One region of the Mechercharimyces sp. CAU 1602 genome, then DNA from elsewhere that is predicted to be linked to it. Evidence: predicted binding sites of a transcription regulator. Region 1 holds the regulator's gene; the other holds the start of a gene.
The links. Region 1 encodes NrdR, which represses ribonucleotide reductase genes. Its sites were predicted from a motif close to AACACNATATATNGTGTT; they were not measured.

Region 1 (6,283 bases):
CATGGAAACAGTCACATCAAAAGCAGGCTTTCACCATTCAAACAGCTTCAATCCACTCAGAAAGAGAGTTATTCTCCATCGAACTTCGTACTTTGGGATTCATGATTCAAATTTTACGCACCCCGATGTCAGCCGATCGTGATCAATCGGGAACAATTTCTGCCACCGAAGCCGTTTTGTTAGGGATGGCATTATCATTGGACGCTTTTGGGGCAGGGATTGGAGTAGCATTTCTCGGCTACCCATCTTGGCCAGTGGCTACTATGATCGCTGTCATGTGTGCATTATTTTTACGAGTGGGGCTGGAGGTCGGGTTTCGGATAAATAAGAACGGAAAAATTTCATTCTTCAAATATATACCTGGACTTATATTAATTGTGATCGGACTTTTGAAAAGTATACCTTGAGAGGAGGACGGGTGATGATAGTAGGGTTAACTGGTGGAGTTGCGACGGGAAAAAGTACTGTTGCGAAGATGTTGGTCGCCCGTGGAGCCAGATTGATTGATGCGGATCAGCTAGCACGCACCGTTGTAGAGCCTGGAACGGAGGGTTTGGCAAAGGTGCGGGCTAAGTTTGGAGAAAGCGTTATAACGACCGAGGGCGAGCTGGATCGTGGACGCTTGCGCCACCTAATTTTTCAAGATGAATCCCTGCGCACAGCGATAAATGAAATCATACATCCATTAGTACGGCAAGAGATGCGCAGACAGATCATGCGATATCGAGAAGCTGATCCGGAAGAAGTGATTATTCTCGATATTCCCTTGCTATATGAATCTCAATTGACGCATATGGTGGAAAGTGTGATTGTCGTATACGTGCCATTCAGGATACAATTAGAAAGACTAATATTGCGCGATCAGATGGGACAAGCTGCTGCTGAACGCATGCTTGCTGCGCAATGGTCGATTGAAAAGAAAAAGGAAATGGCTGATTTTTGTATAGATAATTCCAAAGATCTTGTGGATACGGAAAGACAGGTGGATCTATTATGGAGACAACTCACGCGAAAAGAAGACGAACTAAATCAGTAAAGAGAGTGTTTCCTTCGTTTCGTTCCATTATTTTTCTATTTTTCATTGCTGCTGCTGCTTTCTTCTTTTTTACGCCTTACTATGAAGAGTGGAGATACCCGCTGGCATATGAGGAGGAGATTTTTTATAGTGCTGATGTGCACGATATGGATCCGTATTTGGTGATGGCGGTTATTCGAGTAGAGAGTCGTTTTGATCCGAATAATGAATCGCACAAAGGCGCACAAGGTTTGATGCAGCTCATGCCAGATACAGTGAAGCATATTGTGGAAAGTGGTGGGTTCTCCCCCTCATTTAATCAGGAGGTTAATGACCCTGGCATTAATATTCGTATGGGTACGTGGTATTTGGATTGGTTGGAAAAGGAATTTAATGGGAATCAAGTAGCTATGGTCGCTGGTTATAATGCAGGACCTGGTAGTGTAAAGAGATGGATGCGTGAAGGAACGTGGGATGGAAGTATGGAGCATGTCGAGAACATTCCGTTTAAGGAAACACGTGAGTATGTAGAAAAAGTATTTTTCTATTACGAGAAGTATGAAGCCGTCTATAAGACCTTAAATTTAGAGCCAGAAACCCGTAGTCCACAAGAATAGGCACGGGTTTTCCTTTTATTTGCATTGCAATATGTGTCATACTGATTATAATGGTAGGAGGAATTAATGTGTGACATTAGAGGGAAGGGGTTTATAATTATGACTACACGTATTGCTATAAATGGATTTGGACGAATCGGACGAATGGTATTTCGCCGTGCCATGCACGATAAAAATATAGAAATTGTAGCTATTAACGCTAGCTATCCTGCTGAAACCCTTGCTCATCTTTTAAAATATGATACGCTTCATGGAGCGCTTGAAGATGATATTCGGGCTGAGGATAACAGTCTTTTAATAAATGGTGAGCGTGTGCTGCTAGTAGCGGATCGTGATCCTGCACGCCTTCCGTGGAAGGATCTACAGATTGATGTTGTGGTGGAGGCGACAGGGAAGTTTCGGGATCGTGAAGGAGCAGGGTTACATTTGCAAGCGGGAGCCAAAAAAGTAGTTATTACGGCTCCTGGAAAAAATGAGGATGCAACAGTGGTTATTGGTGTAAATGAAGATACCTATGAACCGACGAAGCATCACATTATCTCTAATGCTTCGTGTACGACAAATTGTTTAGCTCCCGTAGTGAAAGTGCTACATGAAACTTTTGGGATCGAACATGGATTGATGACGACTGTTCATGCCTATACAAATGATCAGAAGAACTTGGATAATCCTCATAAAGATTTACGTCGTGCTCGTGCATGTGCTCAGTCGATCATTCCCACGAAAACAGGGGCAGCTAGAGCAATTAGTGAAGTTTTACCGGAGTTAGAGGGACGAATGAACGGAATTGCTTTGCGGGTACCTACACCAAACGTCTCTATTGTTGATCTGGTGGTGGATCTAGAGAAAGAAGTGACAGCAGACGAAGTAAATAAAGCGTTTGCGCAAGCAGCAAACACCACCTTGGCAGGGATATTGGCGTATACGGAAGAACCTCTTGTTTCTAGTGACTATAACGGGAATGACCACTCTGCCATTGTAGATGGCTTAACGACAATGGTTACAGGAAAGAAACAAGTTAAGGTATTAGCATGGTACGATAATGAATGGGGATACTCTTGTCGGGTGGTTGATCTTGTCCACTTAGTAGGAGAATCTGTAGGGAAAGAGGCAGTAGAAGAGACTACGAGTAGCGTTTGAACGCTTGACGTTGTCTAATAAATGGGAGAGACTAAAAGGGTAGTCCGATTCGGGAGGGATAGCGAATGCGGTGCCCTTTTTGTCATTTTACGGGGAGTAAAGTATTAGATTCACGTCCGGTGCACGATGGACGCACGATCCGACGTAGAAGAGAATGTGACAAATGCGAACGTCGCTTTACTACGTTTGAGATGGTGGAAGTAAAACCTTTGATTGTCGTCAAAAAAGATGGAAAACGAGAAGAGTTTTCGCGTGAAAAGTTATTGCATGGCTTGATACGTGCGTGTGAGAAAAGACCGGTTCCCGTTGGTGAGCTTGAGGAAATGGTGGATGATATTGAAAAATCCCTGCGTGAAGTAGGGGAAGCTGAGGTTCCATCTCGTGAGATTGGAGAACGGGTGATGGAGCGATTGATTCATGTGGATGAAGTGGCTTATGTTCGTTTCGCTTCAGTATATCGGCAATTTCGAGATATTAATGTCTTTGTGCGTGAGTTGGAAGATCTGCTGGGTAGATCACGTGAAGGTAGCTCGACTGAGAAGGGTAAAGAAAAAGAGTAGAAAGTGGGTACCGAAAAGCAAATAAACCTTAATTATGCTAAAATGATAAGATAGTTTTTGTACAGAGAATGGGGGTTTGCTGATGAATTGGAAAGAGTGCTCACCCATGGATCTCTTTCGGGTGCGGACGGAAAGTCCGATTCAATTCAGTGACATCAATGCGTTGCTCCATCTGTATCAACCGATGGTGGGAGCGACAGCTGCTAGTTTATATTTGACATTGGCTCACCAGCCTCCATTTCAACAAAGTGGACGATCAGCGTGGTTTCCTCATCGCTACCTCATGAATTTAACGGCATTGCCTTTTATACAGATGCTAGAAGCCAGGTATCAGCTGGAAGGAGTCGGCTTGCTGACTACACGAGTTTCACAAAAAAATGATAGACGCTGCTTCGAATATGAGTGGATTGCGCCGCTTTCGCCAGCTCAATTTTTCGCGAGTGATGTACTAAACATTACTCTCTTTCATCGGCTAGGTAAAGAGCAGTATACCAACTTGCGTAAGCAAATGATACAGCCGCTAGAGACAGAAGAACAGCGTGGAACATGGATGGAAGTGACTAAATCATTTCAAGATGTATTTGGTACACTAACCCCATCAGAAATGCAGGTAGCAGCGGAGATAGAGACTAAAGCAGTCTCGGTTCCGGCGCAAGGGGTCCAAAAACAAAAAACAACGCCCACCATCTCCATTGCGGAGGAGTCAAACCTAAACTATATATATAGCCGGATGCGACCGCTGTTACATGAGCATGTCTGGACTGAAACGTTGCAAGAGCAGTTGCAACAGATTCAGCTCCTATATGAATTGAGTGAGTGGGACTTGTTGCGTGCACTCCAAAATCCGGAGGTAACAAGAGCTGGACATATCGATATGGAGCGACTCCGTTCATTTATACGAAGTGAATATCAGGCCAGGTCTCAGCGCAGTGCCCCGGATATGTCAATAGTGAAAGACAACCCATCCCCGCAGCAACAGCAAGTGGAACGAGATGAAGTGGAAACAGAAGAAGAGAAGCATTTTCGCCAGTTGGAGTCAATTTCTCCACTTGAGTTCATGTCATACTATCATCAAGGAACGCGTATTCCTAAAGCCGATATGGAATTGGTTGAGTGTTTGATGACAGATTATCGTCTACCGCACGGCGTCATTAATGTGCTGCTCGACTATGTGCTGCAAACACATAACAACAAGCTTCCGCGCCCCTTAGTAGAAAAGATTGCAGGACACTGGAAGAGAGAACGTGTAAATACTGTAACAGAAGCAGTGGAGTTGGCACTTAGAGAACGTCATGGGCAAGGAAGGCAAAATTCGGATGTGAAAAGAGTGGCAAAGCCACGACGATCTCCTATTACTAAGAGGGATAAAGTTCCAGAAGCTGTTGCCAAAGGAAGAGATCAGCAGGCGAAAAACGAAGCAAAAGAAGAATGGGATGCAGATCCGCAAGCACAAGCAGAGATTATGGAGCAACTCCAACGGATGCGCAGTCGCTTAGATCAGAGAATGCGTGAAAAGAGGCAGAGCAGATGAAACGGATCGGAGAAAATTTAGGAAGAAAGGAATCTCAGATAGGGAAACGGCGGGCCAATGAACAGTTGCGTTTACTTCTTCAACATCCATTGTTGCAAGAGTTTCAGGGGCATCACCCCCACTTGACTCGTGAGGTTTATATCCGTTCACTCCTCCATGTGCGTCAATATGTAAAGGAACAGGAACAGTGTTTGCAGTGTCCGGGTCTTTCGAAGTGCCCCAATATGATGAGTGGTCATAAACCCGAGCTCTCAGCTACGAGTGGTTATATAGAATTACGGATGCAGCCGTGTTCACTGTGGAAAGCAGAGCAACGTAAACAGCAGAAAGAGAAATTGATTAAAAGTCATTACATCCCAAAAGATATTTTAGAAGCTACATTTGAAACGATTACGGCCAATCCAGCTCGTATTGCTGCTGTTCAAGCAGCTATTCATTTTTGTGAACAATTTGGTGATGAACGACCACAAAAGGGATTGTACTTGTACGGTGACTTTGGTGTGGGTAAAAGTCGTATTGCTGGTGCGATTGCGCAGGATTTAACTCGTCATGATGTAGACTCGCTTATGGTGTATGTACCCGACTTTATGAGAGAAATTCGAGATGCGGTTAATGATGGTTCACTCAGTAAAAAACTAGAGGCGCTTAAAAAGGCGACTGTGTTGATATTAGATGACATAGGTGCAGAGTCACTTACCCCGTGGATTCGAGACGAGATTCTGGGTGCAATTCTACAATACCGGGTGGCAGAGGGCCTACCTGTCGTATATACCTCCAATATGAGTTTGGAGGAGTTGACCGATCACTTGGCCTATTCTAATAAGGGTGGAGTAGAACGAACCAAGGCACTCCGTATTATGGAGCGAATCTCGCACTATGTGAGACCCATCTTAGTAGAGGGCCCTAATCGTCGTGAAAAAAAATAGAGATCATTTTATAAAAGTACTTGCACGGAAAATTAATCCGTGCTACAATAGATTTTGTCAGCCAATAAAGTGGTTCGATAGCTCAGTCGGTAGAGCAGAGGACTGAAAATCCTCGTGTCGGCGGTTCGATTCCGTCTCGAACCACCATAAGCGGAAGTGGCTCAGGGGTAGAGCATCGCCTTGCCAAGGCGAGGGTCGCGGGTTCGAATCCCGTCTTCCGCTCCATCTTGCCGGGGTGGCGGAATAGGCAGACGCACGGGACTTAAAATCCCGGGGTGGGTTCCCACCGTGTCGGTTCGAGTCCGACCCTCGGTACCAACCGTAAACCTTCTTTGACGAGTAAACTCGTTAGGGAAGGTTTTTTAGTATATATTGACTAGGATTCACTGATGAACTTGACAGATAGAGAGAAACTGGTTACTATTGAAAATGATTATCATTTACAATAGAGTACCGCGGAGAGTGATTATGAATGAATGTGATAGAAGCGATTA
Region 2 (6,283 bases), 670 kb from region 1:
GATTCAAACATGATCCGATTCTTAGCGAGGTAGCCGTGTAAATTCATCGCTCCCAATCCCACCGAATGCATCTCACGGTTTGCTTTTCGTACTGTCGGTGCGTTTTTGATGGCAGTCATATCGGAAACCGCAGTCAGTGCTTCCATTCCCGTATGCACCGCTTCGCGAATTTTGTTGGCTTCCATCACGTTAACAATATTTAGTGAGCCAAGGTTACAATTAATATCTCTTTTAATAACATCTTCTTGATCGTAATCGTTAATTTCGCTCGTCTCCATCAGCTGGAAAATCTCCGTACACAGATTGGACATTTTCACCTCACCAATATCACGCAAAGCATGTGCGCGATTCGCATTCGATTTATACATGATATAAGGGTAACCCGATTCCAACTGAATCGTCGCCACCTTACTGAGGAAATCACGGGCACTCATTAACATGCGTTTCTCCACTTGAGGGTTGGCCACCAGCTCGTCATAACGCTCATCCAAATCGATATCATCTAAATGCTCGCCGTAGGCACTATAGACAGAGTACGGAGCAAATACATACATGGGTTGGTTTTCTTTTGCCAGTTGGAAAAGTTTATCTGGTACGATTAAGCCGATAGAGAGCGAAGCTATTCGGATTTTTTCGTCTGCATTAATTTTCTTCGAATCGAGAAACTCATTTACATCCCAGTGAAAACAGTTGAGATAAGCTGCACCTGCGCCACGACGCTGACCCAGTTGATCGACATAGGAGAAGACGTCTTCTAACAGCTTGAGGACTGGCATCACTCCACTGGCCGCACCTTCGATTCCTTTAATTGGTTCACGGCGCGCACGCAAGCGAGACAAGTTAATGGCGATTCCGCCTCCATTCTTACTCAGTTGCGCCGCTGTATTAATGTTAAACATGATCGAATTTAAGGTATCGTCCATTCCCAAGAGAAAGCAACTTACCATCTCTCCCCGCCGACTCTTACCCGCATTGAGAAAAGTGGGGGTAGCTGGTTGATACCACTGGTTCATCATCGCAATCACAAAGCTCTTCGCCTTTTCTACATCGCCTTGTGCTAAATAGAGAGAAACCGCCACTACACGATCTTCATATGTTTCAAGATACTGCTTTTTATCGTTTGTTTTCAACGCATAATCCGTATAAAACTTGGTGATGGCCATATATGATTCAAACGTAAACCCTTGGGCATATGCCAATTCATATACAGATTCAATCTCCTCTAGCGAATACTGCTCGACTAATCGCGGATCATAGTAGTCTTGTTCCACCATATAGTGAAATTGTTCTATTACAGAGTTAAAACGGATAAGCTTTTCAGCTACCTCTTCTTCAAATTTTGCAATGGCCTCACGATCCTTATGTAGCTGATAAAACCCGTCTACCGTTTTCGTAACCTCGTTGTTTAACTCGATATGTTTCATGCTGTAACCTCTCCACCCTTTCCTTGATGATCTCCCGATCCGTCGGCGTACCTGATAACTCAAATTTATGAAGGACTGGAACTTGATACTGCTCTGCAATCACATCGGCACTACGTGCAAAATTTTGTGCGAAGTTCCGATTTCCACTGGCCGCTACGCCACGTAAATAATCACCATTTTTTTGCAAAAAAGTTTCCACAGTCGGTGGAACTTGTCCAAAACCAGTCGTAAAAGTGATAAGTACATATGGTTCATCTATAGTAAGGTTAGGCTCTATCTTTTGTGCGTCCCAACCCAAATGCTGAATTAGCCGATCTACATTTCCTGTTTTGGAGTCATAAATGACACGCATCTTTTTTCCCCCTAGCAAGCAAAAAGAGAAAGAATAGATATCACACATCTTTCTCTCCCGTTCAGTTCGAAACACAAGATATAGTATGTATATAGTTAATCGTATTCAAGATCATGTGTCAATAATGTTAATCCATCATTTTTTGTCAAGGAGTAATTTTGATTTCATGAGGCGAAAATGAGAGAAAAGCTTGCCCGACGGGAAAAAAAAGAGAAGAATAATTTGAGGGAATCAAACACTCATTCTATCATCAAGAAAATGTCCGTTAGGAGGATGGTGTAAACTTGTGATCGAGGGGGTTCAAGAAATATCCACCTTGAAAGTGTACTGGTGCGCGTGAGGAATGTCAATGTGTAGATCGTCAACTAGTGCAAGAAAAAAGCACCACTTGGGTGCTACGGATATTATTCGTTTAGTAGGCCTTGCTCCGCTAGCAATTGTTGCAACTGTTCCGGTGATAAATTAGAATAAGCAAACCCTGCTGGGAGGGGGGAACTACTCTCCACACCGTTGATGGTATAAATCATACGCGGCTGAAAGATCACATAATTATATGTACCAGGAACATCATAGTCTAATAGGAATCTCTGACTTTCTCCTTTTTTTATTACCTCACCCTTCTCGCCTCCCCGCTTGCGTACGTAGAGGGGATTATTGTTTTCAATGCCAACGATCGTTATCTCCTCGTCTGATACATTTTTCATATCATAAGATAGATGTAACTTTCCTTCCGGACTGTGTGAAAAACTGGATCCCTGTATATCAAGCGGGGGTTTATTTCGACTACTCCCTACATGAACAAAAAAGTCTCCCAGCCCAACCTCCACTCTCTTTTCCCCCATCGTGATATTGGTCTTTAGTCCACGTACCGTATATTCACCTTCTACTTGTGGAATCAGAGTCATAGAGACGATATAGTGTTGATACAAACTTTGACGATCGAACAGCTCTACATTCATATCAGTCACTTCAAATCCCTCCAACGTAGGGGCCTCAAAGGAATAGGTCTCTAAGTTAAGTTCATTTGAAAAATCAAGCAGATTCGCTTGTATCATCATTTCTTCTCCTACTAGGGCCGAGTAATCCACATCCGATCCCTGGATCACGACCCCCTCCACCTTACGAGCGAAACGGTAGTCATCTTCAGCCATAGCAAGATATTGAGCACCCTTAAAGAAAAGAATCGACAACACACATACCGCACATAAGATGACGAATGAAACCATTCGCCTCTTCGTACTCCTTTCTCTCACTTACACATCGCCTCTTTCTTTCAACTCATAATACTTTCACCTCTATTCCATATCAGAGTTAGTCATTCCTTTATTTTGTCTAATCCTTCTCTATATAAAAAGGCATGCAGAGAAAGTAACCCCACATGCTTTTGTCCATCTTTATCATATAGAAGCGGCCGCATTACGAGGTCGCGTCAGTGCTGTAATAACTTCTCGATGTTGAGGGTACAGCTCCAACAGCTCCTCCCGCTCAAACAACTCAAAGTCTTGAAAGTCGAACCCAGGTGTTACCATACAACCAACAATGGAAAAGCCTTTACCCCCATTAACCGAACTTCCAAAGATTTTATTTTTAGGAACAAGTGCTTGTAACACTTCTCCGTTTTCCAGATCAGGACCCAACTTAATCTGCTTATACATTCCCTCTTCGTCAATCACGTGAATGGTAAGTGAACTACCCGTATGATAATACCAAAGCTCATCCGACTTAAGACGGTGAAAGTGAGATACTTCATCATGTGGTAAGAGAAAGTAGATGCTAGTTGCTAGCATCCGTTTCTCAGTAAAGGATTGTGAAACCTCTTCATCACTAATCCATTCGGATGAACGGTATGTCTGACGGTAATATCCACCCTCTGGGTGAGGTTGTAAATCTAATTTTTCCAGCCAATAGCGATAATCTTTCATATGCCTAATATCCTTTCATCTAGAAGCACTCCAAGTTTAGAGCAAGTCTTAAACGTCCACTCACTCGCATACCATCATAGCTTCTGAACAAGGGGTTCGTCTACAAGAATTTTCACCCGCATCCCTTTGGACCGGCCATCATAGCTCGACCGCACACTGCTGAGTGATTGCTGCCTTGGCTTTAAGCTGTGCTCTTAGCACGGGTACTAGAATCAATCCCGGTAAGACCACAATGGCCATTCCTAAAAAAGAAACCCCTGGGGAGTACTCATACAAAACACTACCTACGATGGTAAGCACACCTGTTCCTAAACTAGTGGCTAAAGCTGCATATACCCCTTGTGCCAACGAGATCCATTCAGCCTCAATCTCGTCATCAATATAGCGAATAAATGTAAAGTGAGTAAGTCCAAACGTAAGCGCATGAAACATCTGAGTAAAAATAAATACCGCTGGATGTGGGAAAAGAAAGATCAACATCCAACGCAGAATCGATGCCACTAACGCAATCATAAACAGCGTAGGAATAGAAAGTGGTTTAAACCATCTGTCTGCGACAAAGAAGAAGATAACCTCACTACAGACGGCAAGCATTAAAATAAGACCAATCACAGTCCCACCCATACCGATATTCTGCAAATAGAGAAAACCAAAGCTATAGTAAACAGCATGCGCGCCCTGTAACAAGATACATATAGACAAACAGGTTATAAAAGTAGAGGAGCGGAAAAGCGTAAAGGGCGAAAGGCTACGCCTCTCCATCTTCTTATAAAGGAGAGTAGGTATGCTAAAGGAGGTCATGACGCCTAAGAGCAAACAGGAGATCGTCATAACAGTGAAAATAATACGATCTCCATACAACGAGATCAATCCGCCACAAACGATAAGTGCCATCATGAACCCCACTGAGCCCCACAAACGACTACTCCCATACACAACTTTCTTCTCTTTCAATAAGAGAGAAGCAACCGTCTCGTTCATGGGAAGCAAAACGGGATACACCATACTAAAAATAATAGTAACGACCATCAAACTAGAAAAGCCGTCCGCCCATGGATAAAGGCCCAATACAGCTACTGCCGAGAATGGGATGATGAGCGAAATACGTGCCAATGTAAAATAACCGCTAAGAAGCGGAAACAAATAAAGGTTACTAAACGAGCGCACTACCAAACCGGCAGAGATCATTATTCCAGCCTCACTTACTGTTAATCCACGCGAGGTTAAATACACCGTCCAATGCGGAAGAAAAACCCCCCACGTAAAAAAGAATAGAAAAAATCGATTTGTCAGCCACAGCTGGTTGCTCACAACACCACTCCTATCGTCATAATGCCTTAAAAGAACAGACAAACAAGGGAAGCTAGACAACTCAGTAAGAGTTTGTCCGGCTTCCCTTGTTTTCCCGCTCCAAAAAAACCGCTCATAGCGAAAATACATATCATCCGTAGTCTAGCGATTTAAGGTCGCCAGGTAGAAACTCTCAGACCATATTACTGAGGATATACGCAGTAGATTTACTATAATTTTCATAATGACTAATTTTATAGTGTCATATCTGTATTCCCTTCGTCAAGTAACATGATAAGAAAATTTAACCGCCCATCATCATCGTAACAATGATCCAGGAAGCGACTAAGCCCGCGAAGTCAGCCATAAAGCCCACTTTAACAGCATACATAGAGCGGCGAATACCCACCGCACCAAAATATACGGTTAAAACATACAACGTCGTATCCGTACTCCCTTGCATCGTAGATGCCAGCATGCCAAGAAAAGAATCGGGCCCTTGTTGTTGAAAAATGCTTTCCATAAACGCTAACGCCCCTGCACCCGAGATGGGGCGAAGCAAACCGAGAGGTAACACTTCTTGTGGGAAGTTTATCAGCGAAGTGAGGGGATAAAGTAGGCTGAGATAAAACTGAAGTGCACCCGACTCGCGAAATACGGCTACCGCCACCATCATTCCCACCAGATGTGGAATGATTTGAATCACAGTAGGAATTCCTTCCTTCGCTCCTTCAGTAAAACTCTCGTAAATCGGTACTTTTTTAGCAAGAGCATATACAGGAACAAAAGCTAATATTATCGGCAGCAGCCATTTCGAGAGCGCGGTAATCCAATCCACCATCTCCTTCCCTCCCCCATCAAAAACGCTTTTATGCTTCTTTCCCCCACGTTCGACGGCGGTACCAACGATCTAAGAGAATCGCTACCGCAGTAGAGCATAACGTTGCTAAAATGGTTGTGCCAATCACCGCCGCAGGTTCAGCTGAACCATACTGCATCCGCAACCCGATCACAGTCGTCGGTACCAACGTAAGCCCTGACGTATTGATTGCTAGTAACGTACACATGGCAGGCGTCGCTGTTTTTTTGTCCTCATTTAACTTTTGCAACTCTTCCATCGCCTTTAGTCCCATCGGCGTTGCCGCATTACCCAACCCAAAGAGATTCGCTGACATATTGGACAAGATATACCCCATCGCGGGATGATCGTGTGGAACACCAGGAAAAAGAAAGCGTGCAAATGGCCCCAACAGACGAGCTAGCTTCTCAATCAGCCCAGCATCTTGAGCGATTCG

Region 2: nrdI (class Ib ribonucleoside-diphosphate reductase assembly flavoprotein NrdI) is a predicted target of NrdR. The motif match lies at 1,847-1,864, and genes of this name have one in related genera.

The regions. Positions count from the first base shown of each region.
Region 1 is NZ_JANTPT010000001.1:1,608,928-1,615,210, reverse strand. Features, by position in the region: gene ytaF (sporulation membrane protein YtaF) at 1-407, shown strand, start outside; gene coaE (dephospho-CoA kinase) at 422-1,036, shown strand; gene NXZ84_RS08375 (lytic transglycosylase domain-containing protein) at 994-1,632, shown strand; gene NXZ84_RS08370 (glyceraldehyde-3-phosphate dehydrogenase) at 1,732-2,772, shown strand; gene nrdR (transcriptional regulator NrdR) at 2,838-3,332, shown strand; gene NXZ84_RS08360 (DnaD domain protein) at 3,415-4,863, shown strand; gene dnaI (primosomal protein DnaI) at 4,860-5,789, shown strand; tRNA gene NXZ84_RS08350 (tRNA-Phe) at 5,861-5,936, shown strand; tRNA gene NXZ84_RS08345 (tRNA-Gly) at 5,940-6,014, shown strand; tRNA gene NXZ84_RS08340 (tRNA-Leu) at 6,019-6,107, shown strand; gene NXZ84_RS08335 (nitroreductase family protein) at 6,262-6,283, shown strand, end outside.
Region 2 is NZ_JANTPT010000001.1:941,379-947,661, reverse strand. Features, by position in the region: gene nrdE (class 1b ribonucleoside-diphosphate reductase subunit alpha) at 1-1,424, opposite strand, end outside; gene nrdI (class Ib ribonucleoside-diphosphate reductase assembly flavoprotein NrdI) at 1,360-1,776, opposite strand; gene NXZ84_RS04950 (hypothetical protein) at 2,181-3,029, opposite strand; gene NXZ84_RS04945 (cupin domain-containing protein) at 3,174-3,698, opposite strand; gene NXZ84_RS04940 (MFS transporter) at 3,837-5,009, opposite strand; purine riboswitch at 5,127-5,228, opposite strand; gene NXZ84_RS04935 (spore maturation protein) at 5,293-5,829, opposite strand; gene NXZ84_RS04930 (nucleoside recognition domain-containing protein) at 5,858-6,283, opposite strand, start outside.